One region of the Oleiphilus sp. HI0117 genome, then DNA from elsewhere that is predicted to be linked to it. Evidence: predicted binding sites of a transcription regulator. Region 1 holds the regulator's gene; each other region holds the start of a gene.
What was found. The regulator sigma-54, encoded in region 1, starts transcription at its own class of promoters, with help from an activator protein. The targets are predictions, from matches to a motif close to TGGCACNNNNNTTGCTNT.
Positions count from the first base shown of each region.

Region 1 (4,308 bases):
CGAGTATCGTGAAAGCGCTTTAGGAGCGTCTCACTTTGTGCGTCAAGAAAAATGATATCGACATCAATCTCCATCTGCTTTAGCTTCTCGTAAACTTGGGGGAATGCTTCTATTCCACCCTGCAGATTTCTAGCATCGATACTGATCGAAACGTTACTTAACCTTGTATCTTTACCTTGTAGTGATTGTTTACCAAGGTTTAGTAAAAGCCCAACCGGTAAATTATCAATGCAGTAATACCCCATGTCTTCAAGGACGTGAAGGGCCGTGCTTTTTCCGGAACCGGATCTGCCACTGACAATAACGAGCTTCATAAGAAGTTCCTAGCAATTTTGAGCTTCTAAGGTTTGTAGGTCTTAAGCAATTATTTTCTGATAAAGTTCAGTGCCTGTAGCAGATTCCCTTAAACTATCGCAAAAAGCAGTGTTGTTGAACTTCTCTGCAATTTGACTTAAAAGATCCAGGTGCTCGCTCGTCGCCTCGGAGGGGACAAGTAAAACGAAAAGAATATCAACGTCTTCGTTATCTATCGAGTCAAAAGGTATCTTTTTTTCAAGTGTAAATAGACAACCAATAACTTGTTTGCAGTTTTCCAGTCTGCTGTGGGGAATGGCAATTCCTTGCCCAACTCCCGTGCTTCCCAGTCGTTCACGAGAAATAAGGTTGTCAAATATTTCAGTTTCATCAAGATGAGGAAATTGTTTTGAGACCAGGTGTGCAGCCTGTTGAAGAACTTTTTTCTTGCTACCACCGGGCAAACCGCGTTGGGTTAGCTCCGGTGACAAGATGGCCTCGATAGTAATTTTATTTTCAGACATTTTTCGACTCTAAAGATCGCTAATAACTAGCGTGCTGCTGCGCCGTGTGCGCGGTCAACTTTCTTTTCCTTGTGCTTAAGAATTTGACGGTCTAGCTTATCAACTAGCTGGTCGATAGCGGCATACATGTCGTCGTTCTCGGCGTGGCCGTGGATATCTGCACCAGCGATATGTAGCGTTGATTCAGCAATATGTGCTTGTTTCGATACAGAAAGGGTTACCTGTACGTTGCTAATGCCGCCAATATGGCGCTCTAGCTTTTGCAATTTGGTTTTCACATATTCTTTAAGTGCATCAGTTAAATCTACATGATGGCCAGTGATATTTAATTGCATAGTATTCTCCTATCATCGTTATTTTTAGCGAGAGTTGAATATTGACTCACTTTTCGCTTATCAAATCAACTTGCTGCAGGCAGCAAGTTATCAAATATTGTATTAAACCAATCTTTTTCTTTCGTTCGATGGGGGGATCGACATCGCTTCGCGGTATTTTGCGATAGTGCGGCGGGCGACGTTAATTCCTTGCTCTTTCAACAAGTCGGCAATCTTGCTATCGCTAAGAGGTTTTTTAGGGTTTTCTGCTGATATTAACTTCTTAATAATTGCGCGAATCGCTGTTGACGAGCACTCTCCGCCAGTAGTTGTGCTGACGTGGCTTGAGAAAAAGTATTTGAGTTCAAATATGCCTCGTGGCGTATGCATGTACTTTTGTGTTGTCACACGAGATATGGTGGACTCATGCATTTCTACCGCTTCAGCAATATCATGTAAAATCAGCGGCTTCATCGCTTCATCACCATAGTCAAGGAAGCCTTGTTGGTGAGCTACTATCTTACTTGCCACTTTTAGAAGCGTCTCGTTACGACTTTGTAGGCTTTTAATAAACCACTTTGCTTCTTGAAGTTGATCCTTCATAAAGGTGTTGTCGTTACTGGAGTCAGCTCTCTTTATAAACGAAGCATAATTTGCATTGACCCTTATTTTTGGCGCAATCTCTGGGTTGAGCTCAACTTTCCAGCGTCCTTTTTCTTTCTTTACGACGACATCTGGCACAATGTACTCAGGCTCGGAAGAAGCAATGGATTCACCTGGTTTAGGGTTCAAAGACTGAATTAGAGAGATAACCTCTTTCAGTTCATGCTCTTTAAGGCGGCTGCGTCGCATTAGTTGAGCGTAGTCTCTTGATCCTAATAAGTTCAGGTAGTGGCTGATTACAAGCTTTGCTTGTGGTAGCCAGGGCGTATCTTTTGGTAGCTGGCGTAACTGTAGCAGCAAACAGTCGGGCAGGTCTTTGGCAAATACCCCAGGTGGATCAAAGTGCTGCACGCGTTTTAAGACGGCTTCAACTTCATCTAATTCAACCGGGTCTTCGTCATCTGAGTTGTGCAGCCCCTCGTGTATCTCTTCAACGGTATTCGTTAGGTAGCCGTCTGTATCAGTTGCGTCGATTAATGACATCGCAATGTATCGGTCGCGATCAGACATGGGGGTAAGGTTAAGTTGCCAATCTAGATGATCTGCAAGAGACTCGGTAGCAGCGTTTCTTTGTTCGAAGGCATTGTTGTCATCTTCGGGAGCGGGACCACTGGGCGCATTGTTTGTATATATGTCATCCCAAGCCGTATCAACAGGCAGATCTTCCGGTATAGTATCTGACCACTCTTCACTAGGCGTGTCGGCTTCATTGCTAGCAGGTGCTTCGCTCGAACTGGTGTCTGTACTACTGCTTTGTTGGTTGTCCTGAGAGGCGTACTCGTTGCCATCATTTTGATGACTTTCATTCTGATTTTCTTGTTTATCACTTGTATTTCCAGGCTCGTTGTTATCGTCCTGGAGTTCGAGCATAGGATTAGATTCCAATGCTTCTTGTATTTCGTTTTGAAGGTCAAGAGTCGACAATTGTAGCAAGCGGATTGCTTGCTGCAATTGAGGTGTCATTGTCAGTTGTTGACCGAGCTTTAATTGGAGAGAAACCTTCATGTTCATGAGGATGTCACCAACTTAAGACTTAAATTTTGAATCATGTATTGTCGCTTATTATATTTTGCGGAAATGGTCGCTGTGAATAAACGTATTTATATTTACTTCATTTACACAAGTGTAGTGCGAAGATAGCAAAGTGTGAAACAAATAAAAGTATATTTACGTTACCAGCCTACAAATAATTGTTTTAGATCAAGTTATCGTCTTGTTGACGTGAAAATTGCATGCTACTCATTTCTAAGCTGAAAGTCATGCTTAATTGTTTGTATATGCTGTTCGAATCGAATGCTATGAACTAGCCACTGGCTTATAATTTGAATTGATTGCCCAAGTAGACTTGTTTGACCTTTTCATTATTCAGAATGTCTTCAGCACTTCCTGAAGCAATGATATGGCCATCACCAACAATATAGGCTTTTTCACAAATATCCAGCGTTTCTCTAACGTTGTGATCGGTTATGAGTACGCCGATATTTTTACTTTTAAGGTGAGAGACGATTGACTTGATGTCGTTGACCGATATTGGGTCGACACCTGCGAAGGGCTCATCGAGTAGAATGAAGTCAGGCTCCATTGCTAAAGCTCTGGCTATTTCCACTCGCCTACGTTCACCGCCTGACAAGGCCATGCCAAGACTATCTTTGATGTGAGTGATGTGAAACTCTTCGAGTAAGGCTTCCATTCTTTGTCGCCTTTCGCTGCGAGAAAGATCTTTTCTAATCTCTAGTACCGCCAGGATATTGTCTCGAACACTTAACTTTCTAAATATTGAAGCTTCCTGGGGCAGGTAGCCGACACCGTTTCGTGCCCTATCATGCATAGCCATGGATGATAGGTCGGTATCATTAACTGATATCTTGCCTTTATCATGCTTAACCAGGCCTACAATCATATAGAAACAAGTGGTCTTACCAGCACCGTTAGGGCCGAGCAGCCCGATCACTTCACCGCTGTTGATAGTCAGGGAAACATCTTTAACTATTTGGCGTTTATCATAGGCCTTGGCTAGGTTTTCTGCTTTTAAAGTTTTCATTGTTGCTCAGGTCTATTGCTTTTGCTCGGCACCGGACTCGGCATTTGGAGCAGGTTCGAGTGGCAGTTTGTTTTCGTTTTCTGGAGAACCTTTTATTAGTGGCACTTCAGTATTTTCCGATGCGGTCTCGGCATTAGGGTAGTAATGAATTTTAACTCGAGACCCTTGGGTCTGATCTCCCTTGGCGCGTATAGCTCTTCGTACAATGTCGTACTCTATTTCTTCACCTGAAAAGGAGTTGTCTTGTTGTACTAACTTAGCTTGGCCGGAAAAACGTAACAAGTTGTCTTTTGCAATATAAGTAATAGAGCTGCCATAGCCATGAGTGTTCGGGCTATCGGCGCTTACTTGTTGTACAAAGTGTGCTGGCTGGCCAGAGGCCTGGATGGTTGTAATGCTGCGATTTGTCGCCTTTACAGAAATATTATCTGCTTCTAGGCGAGATAAACCTTGGGAGATTATGACATTGCCG
Region 1 covers NZ_LWGA01000533.1:3,021-7,328, forward strand. The annotation lists gene rapZ (RNase adapter RapZ) at 1-314, opposite strand, end outside; gene ptsN (PTS IIA-like nitrogen regulatory protein PtsN) at 357-818, opposite strand; gene hpf (ribosome hibernation-promoting factor, HPF/YfiA family) at 845-1,153, opposite strand; gene A3757_RS05910 (RNA polymerase factor sigma-54) at 1,256-2,800, opposite strand; gene lptB (LPS export ABC transporter ATP-binding protein) at 3,111-3,836, opposite strand; gene lptA (lipopolysaccharide transport periplasmic protein LptA) at 3,849-4,308, opposite strand, start outside.

Region 2 (4,308 bases), on a different contig from region 1:
TTAATGTAGGATAGTTAGTAAATGTCACAAAATCACACTTTACCACCACCCCTAGCAGGCTTTGAGCATGTGAACAGGTATTGGGATAAGCGAATGAATGTTCCCGCTGCTAAAATAATGCCGGGTGAGTTCTATGTGAGCAAAACTGGAGAAATGATTGTTACCGTACTGGGTTCCTGTATTTCTGCCTGTGTTCGAGATGTGCAACTTGGTATAGGTGGAATGAATCACTTTATGTTACCAGAGCAAGGGGCTCATTCGACGGAAAAGTGGGGAGCTTCAGAAATAAGCAGTGCCTCCAGGTACGGAAACTGGGCGATGGAATTTCTTATTAACGAAATCCTAAAGCTTGGTGGTACGCGTCGAAATCTCGAAATCAAAGTTTTTGGTGGCGGCAATGTTCTTAGTAACATGACTGACATTGGTAAGCGAAATATAGCGTACGTAAGAAAGTACATTTACGAAGAAAATTTTGAGCTAGCAGCGGAAGATGTTGGTGATATATACCCGAGAAAGGTCTTGTATTTTCCCGATACCGGTGCAGTTAAAGTAAGAAAGCTTAGAGAAACAACAAACGATACAGTCTTGCAAAGAGAGATTAGCTATAGCAATGACTTGAAGCAAAAGTCCGCACCAAGCGGTGGTGTTGAGTTGTTTGACTGATTCGCGCAGTAATATGTCGTACTTTTCGTGGAGAAGTAGGTTTGAGTAAGATAAAAGTTTTAATTGTTGATGACTCCGAGCTAATTAGGCAGGTTTTATCTGAAATTATTGGCTCGGCACCAGACCTTGAGGTTGTGGCTGTCGCTGAGCATCCGCTTGATGCTCGTGAGAAAATTAAGCAGTTCAGTCCAGATGTACTGACTTTGGATATTGAAATGCCAAAAATGGATGGCATTACATTTCTGCGAAATTTGATGAGATTGCGTCCCATGCCGGTCGTTATGATCTCTACTTTAACTAGTAAAGGAGCTCCGGCTACGCTTGATGCGCTTTCAATTGGCGCAGTTGACTATATCGCAAAACCACAAGGTGGTTCCTGGGATAACCTTTCGGATTATGCGCTAACAATTCAGAGTAAAGTTAGAAATGCTGCCATTGCGAATATGGCGGCTCATGATAGAGTGCTTTCGTCGAAGCAAGCTTCTAGTGAGGCGACAGAAAAACGTAAATTTGACGGGCGAAAAATTATTTGTATCGGAAGTTCTACGGGTGGAACGGAAGCTCTACGTGAAGTCCTGCAAGGGATGCCAGCAAACTGCCCGCCTATTGTTATGGCGCAGCATATACCTGCTACCTTTAGTGCCTCATTGGCGCAGCGGCTTGATGGACACTGTGAAATCACAGTTAAGGAAGCAAAGAGTGGTATGCCTTTGGAGCCGGGCCATGCTTATTTAGCGCCAGGCGACTTCCATTTAAAAGTTTACGAGAAAAACGGGCGCTTGGTTACCTCTCTATATGATGGAGAGAAGGTCAGTGGTCATAAGCCTTCGGTCAATGTATTATTCGACTCAGTCGCACAGCATTATGGGAAATATGCAGTTTCAGCTATCCTAACGGGGATGGGAAGTGATGGCGCCGAAGGTATGGAAAGAATACTTTCAGTGGGCGGTGCAACTTTTGCTCAAGATGAAGCAACGAGTGTTGTATGGGGAATGCCCGGCGCAGCTGTTAAACTTAACGCTGTGCAAAAAGTGCTCCCGATAAATAAAATTCGAGAAGCGCTACTTAAGGCTTGTGAAAGGTAGCGTTAGGAAATATCTATTTAGACAAGGGTGAGGCATAAATGTCAATCACATCAGTACTTTCAACGGATGATAACTCTCTAACTATTGCGATTAAAGGTCGCTTTGACTTTGCTTCGCATCAGAGTTTTTGTGACGCTTACGAAGGAAAAGACAACGGTGTTAGTGAATATCGCATCGATATGCGCGACGTCAGTTATCTAGACAGCTCTGCTTTGGGAATGTTGTTGTTACTTAAGGATCACGCAAAAGAAGATGTAAAAATCAGCATAGTTCACTGTTCTGATGAGGTAAAAAAGATATTCGAGATCTCTAATTTTAAACAGCTATTCGATATTCATTAAATTAAGTACCATTCTCTAAATAGCGGATATTGGCCCGATATTCGCATAATCCTCCCTAAAGCGTAGTGTAATCAAGTTAGACGACTAACTTGAGCGCCTACAATTCGCTTGTCCTAAAGCTATTTTTTCTAAGTCATAATTAATATGGCTTGAGCGAAACGGGTGGTTGTTGTTCATGCAAAATATATCTCTATCAAACCCTGTATCAGCAGGAAACGCACCAGCAGCGTCAACTAGCGGTCCAGCATTGGGCGCGAGCAGCGAACCGGGTGCATCACCCATAGAGGGTTCATTTGGTGCTACATTAACAGGTGTCTATCAGTCTTCTATAAGTCCTGAGAAACTTGATGATATTGCTGCTAAGCTTGAAGCTTTAGGGCTGGATTCAAGCTTCCTGGATGATATCAACGCATTATTGAGTGGCAATTTAATGTCTCTGGATGCGGCACAGCAAGGCATAGAATTGCCGGAAATGAGTACTTTTCTTTCTAACTCGCTGGCAGAGCTTGAGAGTGGTCTTGGATTTTCAAGTGATGACATACCCGAAGATGTGTTGGCATCTTTGCTAAATACGGTAAATGGGATACAACAAGCCCTTGCACCGGTAAGTGCTAACCTTCCACAAGCATTGACTGGGCTTGATTCAGGTGTGGCGCCAGTAAGTGTTTTGCCTGGCGTATCTTTTCAAAACCAGGATGCTAAGAAGTCTCAGGTGAACCTAAATACGGCAAACCAAATTCAAGCAGCTCCGCTTACCAATTCTAATATTGATTCAGGGCTTGGGTTGTCTCCTCAGAATTTGTCCCAAAATGGCAGTGCTATGCTCAATTTGGAAGAGGAGGTTGTTAGTCAGGCATTGCAAGGTGAATCAAAGTTTAAGGCGATTGCGGATAGTACTAGTAGTGTTGAAAGCATTCTGGAAAAAACGATTGGTAGTGGTGTAGAGCGTTCATCTTCGCCACTTAAAACAACGTTTTCGGAAGTGCAGCAGAAATTAGATAACGCGCCTTACTCGACAACAGTAATGACGGGTTTGGATGAGGTTGAGTGGGGGGAGGAAGTTGGCCAGAAGATAGTTTGGCTTACGGGAAAGGCAATTCAGTCTGCAGAGATCCACTTAAACCCTGCTGAGCTTGGTCCAATTGATGTAAAAATTTCTGTTCAAAATGATGCAGCAGCCATTACATTTAACGCCCATAATGCTTCAGTCAGGGAAATGCTTGAATCTAACGTTGTGCGTTTACGTGAAATGATGGAGACAAACGGCGTTGAGCTTCAGGAAGTGAATGTCGATGCACGCAGCGGTGATGAGCGTTTTGCATCCAATGATCAGCAGCAAGGTTCTAATGGCTCGGAAGATCAGCAAGAAGATTCTGAAGATTCTAGTAGTGAAACAGCTACGACAGAATCGATTTCACGCTCCTCTTCAAATCTCGTTGACTACTTTGCCTGATAAGTTTTTATCAGGCCCTCTTCATTTTCGCCCTCTTTAAGCTAAACTAATATCAAATAGTTAAAGGCAACAGTTAAGCTTCCGTTTAAACGGAGAACTGTTGTTTTTGGCATACACTTTGCTGGATATCTGTAAAGGTGCTCAGCTGCGATTTGATATGACGGGATTTTGACGTGGCAGAAGAAGAAAACAAAACTGAAGAAGAGCAATCTGGCGAAGGTGGTTCAAAGAAAAAGCTAATTATTATTATTGCGATCGTTGCAATTTTAGCTATTGGTCTATCGGTTGGTGTGACGATGTTTTTGCTTGGTGGCGATGAAGACGCACCAACTGAACCGGTTATTGAAGAAGAAGTGAAGGAGCCAGCTAGCTACATTCCAATTAAGCCAGCATTTTTGGTTACGTTTAATGTCGATGGGCGTCAGCGGTATATGCAGATTTCATTATCTGTTTCTAGTCGTGATGCCAGTGCTTTGGATGCTTTAGACCACCATATGCCTTTGATACGTTCACGTTTATTGAATGTATACGCAGATCAGGACTTTCAACAGATTCGCACTGAGGAAGGTAAGTTAGCGCTTCAAGCTCAGACAGTCGAAGTGATTAATACTGTCTTAAGTAGTGAAGAGGCTGGTGAGATAGAGAACGTTTATTTCACTAATTTTGTATTGCAGTAGTTTTGTTCAAGATGTTTTAAGTTATTTGTTTGGTGTTATTTTCGCGACCGTCAAATAGCTTATTTTGTGATTGCTTAAAAATTCATATA
Region 2 covers NZ_LWGA01000814.1:3,843-8,150, reverse strand. The annotation lists gene cheD (chemoreceptor glutamine deamidase CheD) at 22-663, shown strand; gene A3757_RS13535 (chemotaxis response regulator protein-glutamate methylesterase) at 705-1,748, shown strand; gene A3757_RS13530 (STAS domain-containing protein) at 1,787-2,089, shown strand; gene A3757_RS13525 (flagellar hook-length control protein FliK) at 2,265-3,542, shown strand; gene fliL (flagellar basal body-associated protein FliL) at 3,716-4,219, shown strand.
Region 2: A3757_RS13525 (flagellar hook-length control protein FliK) is a predicted target of sigma-54. The motif match lies at 2,120-2,137, and genes of this name have one in related genera.

Region 3 (4,308 bases), on a different contig from region 1:
CGCTAAATGATTTCATACTCGCGCTTAAGCTTGCAGCCGTTCCAGTGATGGATGCCGCAAGTGTTGAGAGCGAGTGGGATATAGAAGCGTCTAATGCTGAAGTCTTATGCAATAAAGATGCCTTGGTAGGGGCTTGTCTTAATTTGGTAAATAACAGTATTGAAGCTTGGGAATGTTCTGCAGTTAGCAAGGAAACGCCATTAACAATAAAGATTAGTGTTGGGGTTAAGGAGGATGGGGCTGTGTGTCTTGTGATTAGAGATAGCGGTCCTGGTATTCCTGGCCAGCACAGGAGTAAGATTTTTGAACCGTTTTATACAACCAAGCAAAAAGGGACTGGCCTTGGGCTGGCGGTAGTTCAGTCTGTTGTTAAGGCGCATAAAGGTAATTTCAGAATGCGTTCATCCAAGAAAGGGGTGACTGCAATGATTGACCTGCCGTCAATTAATGTTACTCCTACTAATAATAATTTTGCTCAGTGTTAAGAGGTAAATAAGTCATGTCAGCGACCAAAGTATTAATTGTGGAAGATGATAAGGAATTAAGAGAAGCACTGTGTACAACATTACAGCTTGCAGGGATGGGCTTCGTAGAAGCGGACTGTGCTGAGAATGCATTGAAGGAGCTTGAAAACGCGCATTTTGATGTAGTGATAAGTGATGTAAATATGCCGGGAATGGATGGCCACGAGCTCTTGCAGCAGGTTAAGTTAAAATATCCTGGTTTGCCGATGATGCTTATCACTGCCTATGGTCAAATTAAGCTGGCTGTTGAAGCTATGCAAAGTGGTGCCGCAGACTATTTAGTAAAACCTTTCGAACCAAAAACCTTAATTCAATCAATTATTAAAATTTTGGGGCTTGGTGATACATCTGAAGAAAAGTCTAGTGATGAGAAAGGGCCTGTTGCTGAAGATCCATTCTCTAAGCAATTTTTTGAAGTCGCTCGCAAAGTTGCTGAATCTGATTCGACAGTAATGATTTCAGGTGAAAGTGGTACGGGTAAAGAAGTATTGGCGAGATATATTCACGAGTCATCATCGCGAAAGAACAAACCTTTTGTTGCTTTGAATTGCGCAGCAATCCCAGAGAATATGCTAGAAGCAACACTGTTTGGCCATGAGAAAGGGGCTTTTACCGGCGCGTATGCAAGTTCGCCCGGTAAGTTTGAGCTTGCCAATGGCGGAACCTTATTGCTAGATGAAATATCTGAAATGGATCTAGGCTTGCAGGCAAAACTACTTAGGGTTCTGCAAGAACGTGAAGTGGAGCGAGTTGGCGGAAGAAAAGCGATTCCTTTGGATGTACGGGTATTGGCGACGACAAACCGTGATTTAAAAGAGTACGTAAACGAAGGAAAGTTTAGAGAAGATTTGTATTATCGTCTGAGCGTGTTTCCCATGGCCTGGAAGCCTTTGCGAGAGCGTCCTATGGATATTTGGCCGCTGGCTAAACGCTTGCTTGCTGAGCATTCTAGCAAAATGAAGCGTGAAAAAATGGAGTTTGGTGAGGGTGTAGAGACTTACTTGTCTCAATACCATTGGCCGGGAAATGTCCGAGAGCTTGATAATGCGATTCAGCGTTCGCTGATTATGGCCTGCAATGGTGTGGTTAAGGTTAGCGACCTATGCTTGGATTTATCCGAGTCGGCTAACTGGATACTTGAATCCAAGCAAGAGGTTCCGACTGAGCAAGTTAGGTCGGTGCAGGTCGAGGTTGAGCCAAACTCTCGAACAGGTTTAGGTAAAGATCTAAAGCTTCGAGAATATCAAATAATTATCGATACCTTGCGTCAAGAAAATGGCAGAAAGAAGAATGCTGCCGAGAAGCTAGGTATTAGCCCAAGAACCTTGAGGTATAAGCTTGCTCAAATGAGAGAGCAGGGTATCGATATTGCAGCTGAAATGGCTGCCTAGGTATCGAATTGAGTGTACGGGTGGCTCTGCTAGTTGCCTGTTACAACAGGATTTCGTCAATCTGCTGATGATCTGTATGGGAGCGTATGCTCCCTTTTTTTGTTATTGCTAAGAATTAGCAATGCTATCATGTTAAACCTTCCAATCTATCTATAATTTCAGCTTGTCTGTGAATTGGCCCGCTTTATGCAGTTACTAACTTAAGCGTATTTTTAGTAACGAAATTTTGACAAGGGGGATGTATGTCTGGGATTAACTCCGTAGGGGCTAGAGCAGATATCAATCAGGTGCTGGCTGAGATGAAAAATCTGCGTGCGCAGGTTCAGAAAACTCAGGTTCAGACTGAAGAAATATCTCCTACAAAAATTAATGCCACCCAGGAAGCGAGCCAAACACCTAAATTCAGTGACATGCTGTCTAGTGCGGTTGGCTCGGTCAATGATACACAATTAAAAGCGGGTCAAATGGCTAAGGCTTTTGAGCAGGGTGACCCAAGCGTTACGCTTTCGCAGGTAATGGTGCAATCTCAGAAAGCATCGGTATCTTTTCAGGCGTTGACGCAAGTAAGGAATAAGGTTGTACAGGCGTATCAGGATATTATGAAAATGCCGGTTTAAGTGTTTGCTTCTCGTTTGTAATGATTGGTATTTGAACAAACACTGCTTATTTGGATTTTAGTAAAAGGTTAACTTATGGCACTCGCACCCACAGATACAGGTACAGACTCAGCATTGCCCGCTCAGGTGGGTGGTATCTCGGGTGAGCCTGACGTTGTCGGCACTGAAAGTGACTTGATGACCGGTATAAACCGGCTTGGAATCTTTCGGCAAGTAGGTTTGATGGTAGGTTTGGCCGCGAGTGTTGCCCTCGGTTTGGCGCTTGTTTTATGGCTTCAGGAGCCGGACTATCAGCCGTTGATGAGCTCGGTAGAAGCTCAGGACCTGGAAGAAGTTTCAAGCATTCTTAACTTGAATGGTGTTGACTTCAAGATGGATCACCGTACCGGCATATTGCTTGTTGAAGCGGGCAGGGTTCATGAAGCAAGAATGAAGCTGGCAGCGAATGGCATTACAAGCGATAACAGTGTCGGCTATGAGATCCTTGACCAGGATCAGGCCTTGGGTACTAGCCAGTTTATGGAGTCGACACGATTTAAGCGAGGCCTGGAAGGTGAGCTGGCGCGATCAATATCCAGTTTCAGAAATATCCGTAGCGCCAGAGTTCATTTGGCTATTCCGAAGAGGTCGGTGTTTGTTCGTGACTCAAGAGAACCTAGTGCATCAGTTTTGATCGAGACCTCTTCTATGCGGCCAGTGACACGTGAGCAGGTTGACTCGATTGTTAATCTCGTCGCCGGAAGTGTGCCGGAAATGGATATGAGCAAAGTTACTGTTGTTGATCAAAAGGGTAATCTATTGTCTCGGAACAACGAGTCAGAAGAAGACAAGCTGGTTTCAAGGGAGTTTGAGTATTCGCGTAAAATGGAAAAAGTTCTAAATGAGCGAATTACAGGTATATTGAGTCCTATCCTCGGGGCGGATCGTTTCAGGTCAGAAGTCTCGGCTGATGTGGATTTTACCCAGGTTGAAGAAACGGAAGAGTTTTACAACCCTGACATGCAAGCAGTCCGAAGTGAACAAACCTTGGATGAGCAGCGCCAGATGATGACAGATGGCGGTGTACCAGGCGCGCTTGCTAATCAGCCTCCCGCAGCGGGTGCTGCCCCTGAAGTAGCCAACGGTGCTGGCGCTGGTGAAGGAGGTTTACCGACAAATGTGCGTAAGCAAACCACTCGCAATTTTGAGGTGGACCGCACAATCAGCTACACACGTCACCAGCAAGGTAGGCTAAAGCGCTTAACGGTTGCTGTAGCAATTGATGATATACAGAATATCAACCCGGAAACAGGTGAGGTAAGCTATACTACATGGACGGCTGAAGAGCTTGAGCGTTTGACGCTATTGGTAAGGAATGCGGTAGGGTACTCAGCCGCACGAGGTGATAGCGTAAATGTGATTAATACGCCTTTTGCACCTAAGTTTGTGGAAGCCGTACAAGAGCCGGAAATATGGGAACAGGCGTGGTTCAAAGAGCTGGTGCCCAAAGGCATAGCAATGTTGTTCGCCTTGATTATTATCTTTACCGTCATTCGACCAGTGTTTAAGAATCTTTCTGAAGCTGGCGCTCAAGCGAAAGAGCTTGCTTTAGCGGGAGATGAGGACGGTTTGGCACAGATGGATGCCATGAGTGAAGGTGAGGCAGGAGAACGAGTTACTTTGAGTGCCTCTGATGAGTTTCTGTTACCGGGGGCTTCGGAAGGTTTTGATCGACAACTTAATGCCTTGAAAGGTTTGATTGCTGAGGACCCTGCTAGGGTTGCTCAGGTAATTCGT
Region 3 covers NZ_LWGA01000259.1:6,264-10,571, reverse strand. The annotation lists gene A3757_RS03250 (PAS domain-containing sensor histidine kinase) at 1-485, shown strand, start outside; gene A3757_RS03245 (sigma-54 dependent transcriptional regulator) at 500-1,915, shown strand; gene fliE (flagellar hook-basal body complex protein FliE) at 2,158-2,532, shown strand; gene fliF (flagellar basal-body MS-ring/collar protein FliF) at 2,608-4,308, shown strand, end outside.
Region 3: fliE (flagellar hook-basal body complex protein FliE) is a predicted target of sigma-54. The motif match lies at 2,091-2,108, and genes of this name have one in related genera.